Regions from separate parts of the Pectobacterium hainanensis genome, predicted to be linked through region 2. Evidence: riboswitches for the same ligand, from Rfam matches in the RefSeq annotation. Region 2 holds a riboswitch; the other holds the start of a gene.
What was found. A riboswitch is a leader RNA that binds a small molecule or an ion and turns the genes downstream of it on or off. The one in region 2 is predicted to bind cobalamin.
Positions count from the first base shown of each region.

Region 1: linked by a shared signal. The riboswitch ahead of ACKPVM_RS00640 (cobyrinic acid a,c-diamide synthase CobB) and the one ahead of btuB (TonB-dependent vitamin B12 receptor BtuB) in region 2 are both predicted to bind cobalamin.

Region 1 covers NZ_JBJYIN010000001.1:101,750-107,539, forward strand. Annotated here, with positions in the region: gene ACKPVM_RS00620 (cobalt-precorrin-7 (C(5))-methyltransferase) at 1-162, opposite strand, end outside; gene cbiD (cobalt-precorrin-5B (C(1))-methyltransferase CbiD) at 159-1,277, opposite strand; gene ACKPVM_RS00630 (cobalt-precorrin-8 methylmutase) at 1,292-1,936, opposite strand; gene cbiB (adenosylcobinamide-phosphate synthase CbiB) at 1,968-2,933, opposite strand; gene ACKPVM_RS00640 (cobyrinic acid a,c-diamide synthase CobB) at 2,930-4,414, opposite strand; cobalamin riboswitch at 4,519-4,722, opposite strand; gene ACKPVM_RS00645 (NAD(P)-dependent alcohol dehydrogenase) at 4,859-5,790, shown strand, end outside.
Region 2 covers NZ_JBJYIN010000010.1:152,103-157,892, reverse strand. Annotated here, with positions in the region: gene btuB (TonB-dependent vitamin B12 receptor BtuB) at 1-1,629, opposite strand, end outside; cobalamin riboswitch at 1,697-1,918, opposite strand; gene trmA (tRNA (uridine(54)-C5)-methyltransferase TrmA) at 2,053-3,156, shown strand; gene ACKPVM_RS12345 (YijD family membrane protein) at 3,199-3,573, opposite strand; gene fabR (HTH-type transcriptional repressor FabR) at 3,718-4,353, opposite strand; gene sthA (Si-specific NAD(P)(+) transhydrogenase) at 4,548-5,790, shown strand, end outside.

The DNA.
Region 1 (5,790 bases), on a different contig from region 2:
GGCAAGATCGGCATCCAACTTGCGGGTTGTGCCATGGAAATCAGGAAATAGCGCAAGATGCCGAGCACCACCGACCAGAATGTCGGCCATGGCGATACAATGCTGAGCTTCTGGCGTCATGTGCATAAATGTCCCCGGCCCGATGCCGACAACCGTAATCATCGCAATGCCTCCACGATCTCGCTCACCGGGCGATTAGCCCCAATAACCTGGTTATCAAACGCAAACATGATTGCATCGACGCGAGGAGCCTCGTCAGAAAAGCGCCACATGTCGTTAATACGTTCGCAAATGCGTTGGGCAATGCGTTCATAGACCCGTTGAAAGCCCTGTTCAGCGATCAATTCCATCGCAGCCTCGGTGGTATCACACTGATTCACCGCCAGCAGTAAATCATGCGGCGCACCGAGTAGCGCCAGATTGGCGATCAGGGTTTCCATTCGACCATCTGCGATATGGCTGTGGGTGTGAAAAATCCCGGCGGCTACTTTGACCAACTTGCCGGGATGACCAATCAGTACGACATGCCGGAACTGGAGTCGCACCGTTTCCTGCAACATGTAGCCGACGAAATTGCTCATGGTGACAACCAGTTGACTGTCCAATCCCAGTTGTTCACGCACAAAACGTTCTCCGTGGTTGCCAGGAACCAGAATCACCTTATCTTGCCCAGCAGCCCGCTTCATCTCTAGCTCAAGCGCCAGCGAGCGTTTCCAGCTCTCTTCCGACATCGGCGTCACAATGCCGGTTGTGCCAATGATGGAAATACCACCGAGTATCCCTAGTCGTCCGTTATAGGTTTTTTTGGCTCGCGCTTCGCCCTCAGGCGCGAAAATCGTGATATTTGCACCGCGTGCCGGCCCGATAACCTCACGGACTGCGGCTTCAATGGTGTGTAGCGGCGTGCGGTTAATTGCTGCATGACCGATAGGTAAACCAATCCCTTTTCGCGTCACTCTGCCGACGCCCTCACCCCCCGTGATGTGAATCTCACCGTGGTCACAGAGCGTGACGCGAGCAAAAATCAACATACCGTGTGTGGCGTCTACATCATCTCCGCCATCTTTACGAATTGCCGCCGTCGCTTGCTGTCCTTCGATCAGCGGTTGTTCTACGTTGAGATACAATGTGACGCCTGACGGTGTGACAATCGACACCTGATCAATCACCTGCTGACGCAGTATCATCAGTGCAGCGACTTTCGCGGCTGCCGTCGCGCACGACCCCGTGGTATAGCCCTTACGGTATTGTTTTCCGTTATGCCAGACGGTATCCATCTGCGTATCGAGGCTCACCGCGACTCCCGCATTCGATATAGAATGGCGTTCACGATGGCGGCAGCAACATTGCTGCCACCTTTGCGTCCTTTTGCCGCGATACAGGGAAAATCGCTTTGAATTAACGCCTCTTTTGACTCGGCGGCGCCGACAAAACCAACGGGAACGCCGATGACCGCCAACGGCGGTGTCTGTCCACCCTGTGAGCGTTCAAGGAGCCGAAACAGTGCAGTAGGCGCGTTACCAAATACAAACAGCTTTTTACCGTCTTCCTGTAACGCAATATCCACTGCCGCCATTGAACGTGTAATATTTTCTTCCCTGGCTCGTTCGACTACGCGAGGATCGCTGATAAAACAACGGCATTCACTCCCCAGTTGAGCCAGCTGCGTTTTATTAATGCCCGATAGCGCCATCGTGGTGTCGGTATAAATGATGCAACCTGCTCGTAATCCATCGGTAATCCGCGCCAGAACGTCATCAGAAAACCACAGCACATCCAGCCAGTCAAAATCCGCCGTCGTGTGGATAACGCGCTTAATCACCGCTTCCCGATCGCGATCGGCAAAGCGGTAATTCGGGTAATCACTGGCGATAATATCGCTGATAATCTCAAAGCTGCGTTGCTCAATTTGCTGTGGTTGCTGGAGATAGTTCATTCATTTTCCTTACGTTATAAAACCAGGCACGCTATGCGATAACAACGGCAGACAGCAGCAGCGATATCAGTGCAAACAGCAACAGTGCCAAAAGTGAAGCCACCATCATCAACTGAATACTACGGGGGATATCGCTTAACGCGATTTCCCGACAATCATCACCAAGCCACGGTTTTTCTACCCGCTCACCAAAATAATCATTCGGACCACCAAGACGTACGCCTAGCGCCCCCGCGACTGTTGCTTCTGACCAGCCACAGTTTGGACTGGCATGCTGATAGCGGTCACGCCAACCGATGCGCAACGCCTGCCGATAATCCGCTTTCAACAGCCATGCTGCCGTACTTAATAAAAGCCAGCTCAGTCGTGCAGGGATAAGATTCGCCACATCATCCATCCGAGCGGATACATAGCCGATGGCACGATATTTCAGGTTCTTGTAACCCACCATCGAATCCAGCGTATTCACTGCTTTGTAAGCCATCGCCAACGGCGGGCCACCAAGCAGCAAAAAAAACAGCGGAGCAATGACGCCGTCCACGCTATTTTCCGCCACCGTTTCCACCACGGCACGGGTAATTTGTGGTTTTTCAAGCCGGGAAGTATCGCGACCAACAATCCACGAAAGCTGACGACGACTGTCGTCTAATGAACCATGTTGTAGCGCCTGGTGAACCGCCATCGCCGCATCACTCAGGCAACGACCCGCTAGCACGGTATAAATCATCCAGACTTCCACCAGCCACCCTAGCCACGGATGAATGTGGGTCGTCAACGCAATCACACCCCAACTCAGCAGCCAGGTCAGACCCACTACCACCAGCCACAACAACGCCCCTCCCCATCGTAACGAGCGCTCATGATGGCAACAGAGACGAATTCGGTTTTGCAACCATGAGATGAGGTTGCCGATCCAGCGCACCGGATGCGGCCAATGCGGTGGATCGCCAAGCCAATAATCCAGTAAAAAGGCGACAAACCAGGCGGACAGGATCACGGGATGAACCTCTCATCTACACACCTGGCGGCGCTAAACCAACGGTCGAGCAAACCCGAACGCTGGGCAAAATGCACATGAAGGTAACTGGCACAGGTCTGTCGAAGCTGATATCCCCCCTGCCACTGTTTGATAACCGAACCATCACGAGATTTCGTGCAATTAAAACCAGGAAGCAGTGAAGTGGAAAAATCGGAATAGTGAAATTCATGGCCTCGCAATATCTCGCCGCGCGCGGCTAATAGCGTGTCCGTCATGGCCTGAGCGTCACAATAGCCAAAACGTGTCAGTCGTTTCCCCATCCGACTCTCTCCGGGCAACACCGCGCTCATACGATGCCGCTGCCCGCTGGCGTCTGTCAGACCTTCACCTAAATACATCAGTCCACCGCACTCCGCATAGATCGGTACATTTCGCTGGTGAGCGGCTTGCAAAGCACGGTGCATCGACGTATTCGCGGCGAGGGACTCAGCGTAAATTTCGGGATATCCACCGCCAAGATAAATCATCTGGCTATCAGGAAGACGGCGGTCATGAATCGGACTGAAACGCTGGAGACGCACACCGGCCTGCTCCAGCAAATCGAGGTTGTCCTGATAGTAAAAGTTGAAAGCATCGTCCTCCGCCAAAGCCAGCGTCAGCCCTTCGGCCAATGCTGGCGTAAACAGCGTTGGCATCTCCCCCTCCGGCAGGCAAACACCACTGCATAAACGCAGTAAGCGATCAACATCAATGGTTTCTTCTATTTGCTGCGCCAGTTTTTGCCAACGCGCATCATCACCGGTTTGGGGTTTCTCTTGTTCCGAAACCTGATGCGATGGCGTTTGCTGAAGGTGTTCTCTGGCGGGGATCAACCCAAGATGACGGGATGGCAATGCAATGTCATCCATGACGGGTAAGCGACCCAGTACCGGGATGCCGCAATAATGCTCAATGGCATGGCGCAACAACTCATAATGCTCAGCCGAATTCACCCGGTTGACGATCACACCCGCAATGGTCAGATGAGGATCAAACTGGCGAAAACCCATTACCGTTGCCGCAATTGATGTCGATATCGCTTTACCATCCACCAGCAGCACGACCGGGCAACCAAGCTGTTTTGCCATCGCTGCCGTACTGCAATAGTTCGGGTCCGTACCATAACCATCAAACAACCCCATGACACCTTCGATAACCGCTACATCCGCATGACGCATCCGCTGTTTATACAGGCCGTTAAGTGTTGCCGTGGGAAGCATAAAGGCGTCAAGATTGCGTGATGTCACGCCGCATATCGCGCTGTGCCAACTCGTATCGAGATAGTCCGGTCCAACCTTAAAGGGTTGAACATTTAACCCGCGCCGCATGAGTGCTCGCAAAAGCCCAAGGGTAAGCGTGGTTTTGCCGCAACCGCTGCTGGTGCCAGCAATAACAAACGCGGCGTTGTGTCGTCCCTGCCCTGCAGAGGCATGATTATCGTGTTCCTGCACACACGGCATAAAAAAATCCCGACATCATCGGTCGGGACGTTATGCCATAAGCTACGCTACAACGGCATTGCCGCTGTACATATCCAATGACAACCGCTTCCCACCGAAGGAGTTGTGTTTATTATTGTCAGGTCGGTCTTCTGGCTTAGCATCACTCTCGCCCGTCCCTTCCCAATCTTTTCGATCAGTGGCTTCACGGGTTCGTCAGCATCACAGCAGCGGGGGCTGCGGGGGATTGGCACCCCCTTCCCAGTTATCATGCATCATGACAACATACTGAATTGCGTCGTACTCAATTCAAACCTGACAACAGTCTGTATTTATTCGTTCTGTGCTTTATTTACACTCGCTAATTTAGCCATAAATCATTAAAGCAGAGCTGTTAAACTGCATCATACTGAATTTTGACGTCGATCTTTTGATGTTGTGCATAAAATGAAGAGGAAAATCGCAATGCAAAATATACGTGGCTTTGCTGCTCTTGATTCAACCAGTCCGCTGGTTCCCCATCAGTTTATTCGCCGGGATCCGCGGGAAGACGATGTAGTTATCGATATTATTTATTGCGGTGTCTGCCATTCCGATATTCATATGGCTCGTAACGAATGGAAGAACAGCCTTTATCCAATTGTGCCGGGGCATGAAATCATCGGGAAAGTCGTTAGCGTCGGTAGCGCGGTCAAGCGTTTTAAAACGGGTGACTGGGTTGGTGTCGGTTGTATGGTGGATTCATGTCAACACTGTGACGCCTGTGAAGAAGGATTAGAGCAGTATTGTGAAGAAGGCATGACCCTGACCTATGGCTCGGTTGACCGGCATGATGGTCTGACCACCTTTGGCGGTTACTCTGAGCGCATCATTTCCTCCGATAAATTTGTGCTAAGCCTCTCAGACAAGCTGGATATGAAATCTGCCGCGCCGTTACTGTGTGCGGGTATTACTACCTATTCCCCACTAAAACACTGGAATGTTGGCCCTGGCGACACGGTTGCGGTTGTCGGATTGGGTGGGCTTGGACATATGGGATTGAAATTTGCCAAGGCGATGGGCGCGAATGTCACGCTCTTTACCCGTTCACCGGGCAAAGAACAGGAAGCCCGCAGACTGGGAGCCGATCATGTGGTCATATCTACCGATCCAGCACAAATGACGGCAGTGACGAATCATTTCGATATTATCCTGGATACCGTTCCGACTCAGCACGATCTCAATCCCTATCTGACCACATTGAAACGCGATGGCACGCTGATTCTTGTTGGTCTGATCGAACCGATTGAACCGACGGTGCATAGCGCTCCGCTGGTGATGGGCCGTAAATCTATTGCAGGTTCACTGATCGGTGGTATTGAAGAGACTCAGGAAATGCTGGATTTTTGCGCTGAACA
Region 2 (5,790 bases):
ATCAAGTTGATACTTAGCCTGCTGCTTCGCTCGACGCCCCAATACGTTGTCATCATCATCACGACGCGCATCAAGATAATTCAGCGTAATTTGATGTTTTACAATGCCAGTATCAAACGATCCTGTCCATTCAACGCCTTTCATCGTTGCCGCTTTGACGTTGTAATAGGTTCCAGTATTCGTCGCAGAGGAATACTCATACTCAATGAGGTTATCAACTTTGTTGATATAAGCGAACAGGCGCCAGTCCAATGGACCCGTCAACCCTTCAATCCCGGCTTCCCACTGTTTTGATTCTTCAGGGTTCAGGTCTTTATTCGAGTCAATATCAAAACGTTTCTGCCCGTATAACTGACCCAGCGTTGGAGCCTGGAACCCCGTGCCGTAAGAAAGCGTGAAACGATAATCAGGAACAAATTCCCATCCCGCAGCCAACTGCCATGTTCCATAACGGCCAAACTGTTCATTATCATCTCCGCGCGCAGACCCTTCCAAAGTGACCGAACCGTACTGCTGCTGCGCGGTAATATAAGCGCCAGTATTGTCTTGTTTATAGCTGTTCGCCTCTCGGAGGCCGCTACTAAAACTTACCCCTTTGGAAGTTAGCCTCTGCTGCTTCCAATCAATACCGCCACTCACTGTTCCATGCGCAATTGCAAAGGTATTCCCCCATTGCAGATTACGCTGTTCCATATCATCCAGCGAATGATTCTTGCCGTAGCGCCCTTGGGTACTGGCGTAATTCAGCGAACTGTATGTCTGATAAGTAGCAATCAGTTGAGAAGCATAATTCCCCTGATTGAAACGCAAGCCTGAGCTATAGGTGTGGTTATAGGTTTGTTGCTCATCCCCTTCTCCGGGAGATCTCGCGTCATAATCATTATTTGCCCCATAGCCATAGCCGCGCACAAACCCTGAAAAACGCTCATTAAACTTATGTTCAACGCCCGCCCAGAATGATTTATTTCGCCAACCGTCTCTATCTCTATCAACGCTATAGGAAGAATCAGGATAAACATTAAAGCCTCTTGTGTCCTGATATGCGCCAGCCAAAGTCAGTTGCGTATTATCCGCAATCATACGGCGAAAATTGCCACCATATTCCTGATAATGGTTGGACCCTATGCCAGCATGGAGGTTTGCGCTGTCACCTTCAGCCTGAGTAATGATATTAATCACGCCACCAATCGCGTCAGCGCCGTACACCGCAGAGCGAGGGCCACGAATAAACTCAATACGCTGAACAAGAGAAATTGGAATCTGGTTGAAATCAGCAACACCTGAAATCCCAGGTTTAGCAACAGGCACTCCATCAATCAGCACCAGAGTATGACGCGCTTCTGAACCACGAATAAACATTGAGGCACTTTGCCCCAACCCGCCATTCTGAGCGATATCAACACCGGGTAATCGGCGCATCACTTCCAATACATTTTTAGCCTGCCAACGATCAATATCATCACGAGTGACAATATCGATTGGAGCCAACACAGAGGAAACGGGTTGAGAAAAACGGTTTGCTGTTACGACAATATCGTCAGAAGAATCTTGCGATGAATGGCTATCCTGCGCCCAGCCGGAAAATGCCGTGACAGAGAGCGCTGTCAACAGCGTTGTTTTTTTAAACATAAATCAAGCATCCACACCATATTAAGGATGCCGCATTACCACGATCGATAGCACGCGATGGTCATGGTCATTGCGACGTATACCGGCAGGTCTTCGGGCTTGGGTGCCATTGTTACTCTATTTCGAAAACGAAAGTATGGTTAACAATAGGAGCGATGACTTCCCATCTTTAAAAGACAGTGTCTGCAATCATGCTATCGCTCGACGTTCCCTTACCGCTGCGCGTCAGCCCCAGATTTACACTGGATTCCCTTTTAACTCATGATAAAAGGCCGGACGCACATGCTACGATGCCAGCATGCAGATGTCTAGACTGCTATTTCACAACAGCATAACCGTATAACAGAACTGGACTTCCCAGCGATATTCCCTACAATTCCCCGCCAGTAAACCTCATTTAGACGCCGTTCAGACGAGAAAACCATGACGCCAGAAACCCTGCCTATTGATCAATATGACGACCAGCTTGCACAAAAAACTGAACGTCTTCGCAGGATGATGGCACCCTTTGATGCGCCGGAACCATTCGTTTTCCGTTCCCCCGTCAGCCACTACCGGATGCGAGCAGAATTTCGTATTTGGCATGACGGCGATGAGCTTTACCACATCATGTTTAACCCGCAAACGAAACAACGCATTCGGGTTGATCAATTTCCCGTAGCCAGCGAACTGATTAATCGTCTGATGCCGGTGTTGATTCGCGAGTTACAGCCCAACCCGACGCTACGCCGCAAATTATTTCAGATTGATTATTTATCCACGTTGAGCGGTGAAATCGTCGTTTCTCTACTGTATCACCGCGCACTGGATGAGGAATGGCAGGAACATGCCCGCGTACTACGCGACAACCTGACTCATCAAGGATTTCGTCTACAGTTAATTGGTCGCGCGACAAAAACCAAAATCTGCCTTGACCACGATTATGTCGATGAATGTCTGCCAGTTGCAGGCCGGGATATGATTTACCGGCAAGTGGAAAATAGCTTTACCCAGCCGAATGCGGCAATCAATATTCAGATGCTGGAGTGGGCGTTAGATGCTACGGCAGGATCAAAAGGTGATTTGCTGGAACTGTATTGCGGCAATGGCAATTTTTCACTCGCGCTGGCAAGAAACTTCGAGCGGGTGCTGGCTACTGAGATCGCCAAACCTTCCGTCGCCGCAGCACAATATAACATTTCAGCAAACCTGATTGATAACGTACAGATTATCCGAATGTCAGCAGAAGAGTTTACTCAAGCCATGCAAGGGTTCAGGGCGTTTAATCGCTTAGAAGGGATCGATCTAACCGATTATCAGTGCGAAACCATTTTTGTCGATCCACCACGTAGCGGTCTGGATTCAGAAACGCTCAAACTTGTGCAGGCTTATCCGCGCATACTCTATATTTCCTGCAACCCGGAAACGCTGTGCCACAACCTGGAAACGTTGAATGATACACATCGGATTCAACGTCTGGCGCTCTTTGACCAATTCCCCTATACCCACCACATGGAATGTGGCGTAGTACTGGAAAAACGCACGTAATCCGCACTACTGACTGGCGGCATCGCCGCCAGAAACGAGTACCTACGGTGTGTCTATCTCTGTTGCAGGCTTTCTGGCCCGCAATTTAAGTCCAATCCAGAAAATCAACGCAACACACAGCAGAGACGGAATAAAATTTGAGCCAATAGCCGGGTATTCAACGCGAACAATCGCGCTGTAGATCAACAATCCCAATAGGAAACAGGCGGCGACCAGTATTGGCATCCCTTCTTGCATGCTCTGATTCATGTAACGCTGATGCAGGCAGTAAATAGAGAGCGCCAGCGCAATCAAGGGAAAAATCGAGAAGGGGACGATTGAACTAAATAACGCTGCAAACGCACCGTTCACCGATAACCCAGCGATAAGCGCCAGCAACAGCGTCCCTTTTTCTTGCAGAGGTGGTTGTTTTGTCATGGGATCTCCCTTTTCATGTTGACACCCGCCATATTCCAAGTTGCCCTGTATATTAGCGACGTTTACGACTTGCCCTATCCAAGGGGCTAGCATTATGGGATGCCGCAGCAACTCAAATTATGTCAGGAATATTCGGTATAAAAATCACGAAGTACTTGTACTGGTGCCAGAGTCTTGTTCCTTTCTATACCAGTAGTAAGCGCCTTTAGAGATAATGCGCAGTTGTAACACCAAACGTTCTTCCAGTTGCCTACGCTGTGCCAAATCGACATCCAATGCTTCCGCCCCGGCACTAAAAACAATGGTCACCATCGCTTCTGATTGCGCCTCCGCAAAACTGCGGGGTATATGATTTTCAACTTCCAGATAATCAGCCAATTCTGCGATAAAGTGCTGTATCTCACGCGCGACCGCAGCACGAAATGCAGCAGACGTTCCAGAGCGTTCGCGTAATAACAATCTGAAAGCGTTAGGATTATCGCCAATAAATTCCATGAAAGTAGACACTGACGTTCTGATCACACTGCCGCTTTTCGCAATACGTTGCCGGGCCTGACGCATTAGCTGACGCAGCATCAACCCGCTTTCATCCACCATCGTCAGCCCCAATTCGTCCACATCGCGAAAATGGCGATAAAAAGAGGTTGGCGCGATACCGGCTTCACGAGCGACCTCACGCAAACTCAGGCTGGCAAAACTACGTTCAGCACTTAATTGACTAAACGCCGCCTCAATCAGCGAACGACGCGTCCGTTCTTTTTGTTGTGCTCTGACACCCATTATCCTGCCCAAATCCTTCGCTCTCCTTTCCAGAAAAGCACTATAGCAAACTTTAATCCCAGCATACTGAGACAAAGTTTGCCATATTAAAAATGCGCCTATCATTTCTCCTTAATAACAGCAGGGATGATTGGGTTCTACCGTGAGCGATGTTACAATCAAGTTACTATTTTGTATAAAAACAGGTTTAGACAATGGCCTTACAAAAGCAATTCGACTACGATGCGATAGTGATTGGTTCAGGTCCCGGCGGCGAAGGGGCAGCCATGGGCTTATCCAAACAAGGGGCTAAAATTGCGGTAATTGAACGACATTACAATGTCGGCGGCGGCTGTACCCATTGGGGAACCATTCCTTCCAAAGCCTTGCGCCATGCCGTCAGCCGTATCATCGAATTCAACCAGAACCCACTCTATAGTGATAACTCCCGCATTATCAGTTCTTCATTTTCCGATATCCTGCGTCATGCCGACAGCGTGATTGGTCAGCAAACCCGCATGCGTCAGGGGTTCTATGAGCGAAATCAGTGCGAACTATTCTCCGGCGAGGCGCAATTTATTGACGCACATACGCTTGCCGTACATTATCCGGATGGCACACACGATACCCTGACCGCCGCCAATATCATCATTGCGACCGGTTCGCGGCCTTATCGCCCACCGGAAGTCGATTTCACGCATCCCCGTATTTATGACAGCGATTCGATCCTACAACTTAATCATGAGCCGCAACACGTCATCATCTATGGCGCTGGCGTGATCGGTTGCGAATATGCATCGATCTTCCGTGGATTGAGCGTTAAGGTCGACCTGATCAACACTCGCGATCGTTTACTGGCGTTTCTCGATCAGGAAATGTCAGACTCACTGTCCTATCATTTTTGGAACAATGGCGTGGTGATCCGCCATAACGAAGAATTTGAACGTATTGAAGGGTTGTCCGATGGCGTTATCGTCCATCTAAAATCGGGCAAAAAAATGAAAGCCGACTGTTTGCTCTATGCCAATGGCCGAACGGGTAATACTGAAACACTGGGACTGGATAACATTGGTCTGAATACTGATAGCCGTGGGCAAATCAAGGTCAACAGTATGTACCAAACCGGTCTGGCGCACATTTATGCCGTGGGTGACGTTATTGGCTACCCCAGTCTGGCTTCAGCAGCCTATGATCAAGGGCGTCTTGCCGCACAGGCCATCACGAAAGGCGATGCGACCGCTCACCTCATCGAAGACATTCCTACCGGCATTTACACCATTCCAGAAATCAGCTCCGTGGGTAAAACCGAACAAGAACTCACCGCCATGAAGGTGCCTTATGAGGTAGGGAGAGCGCAATTCAAACATCTGGCACGGGCACAGATCGTCGGGATGAACGTAGGTAGCCTGAAAATTCTCTTCCATCGAGAAACCAAACAGATTTTGGGTATTCACTGCT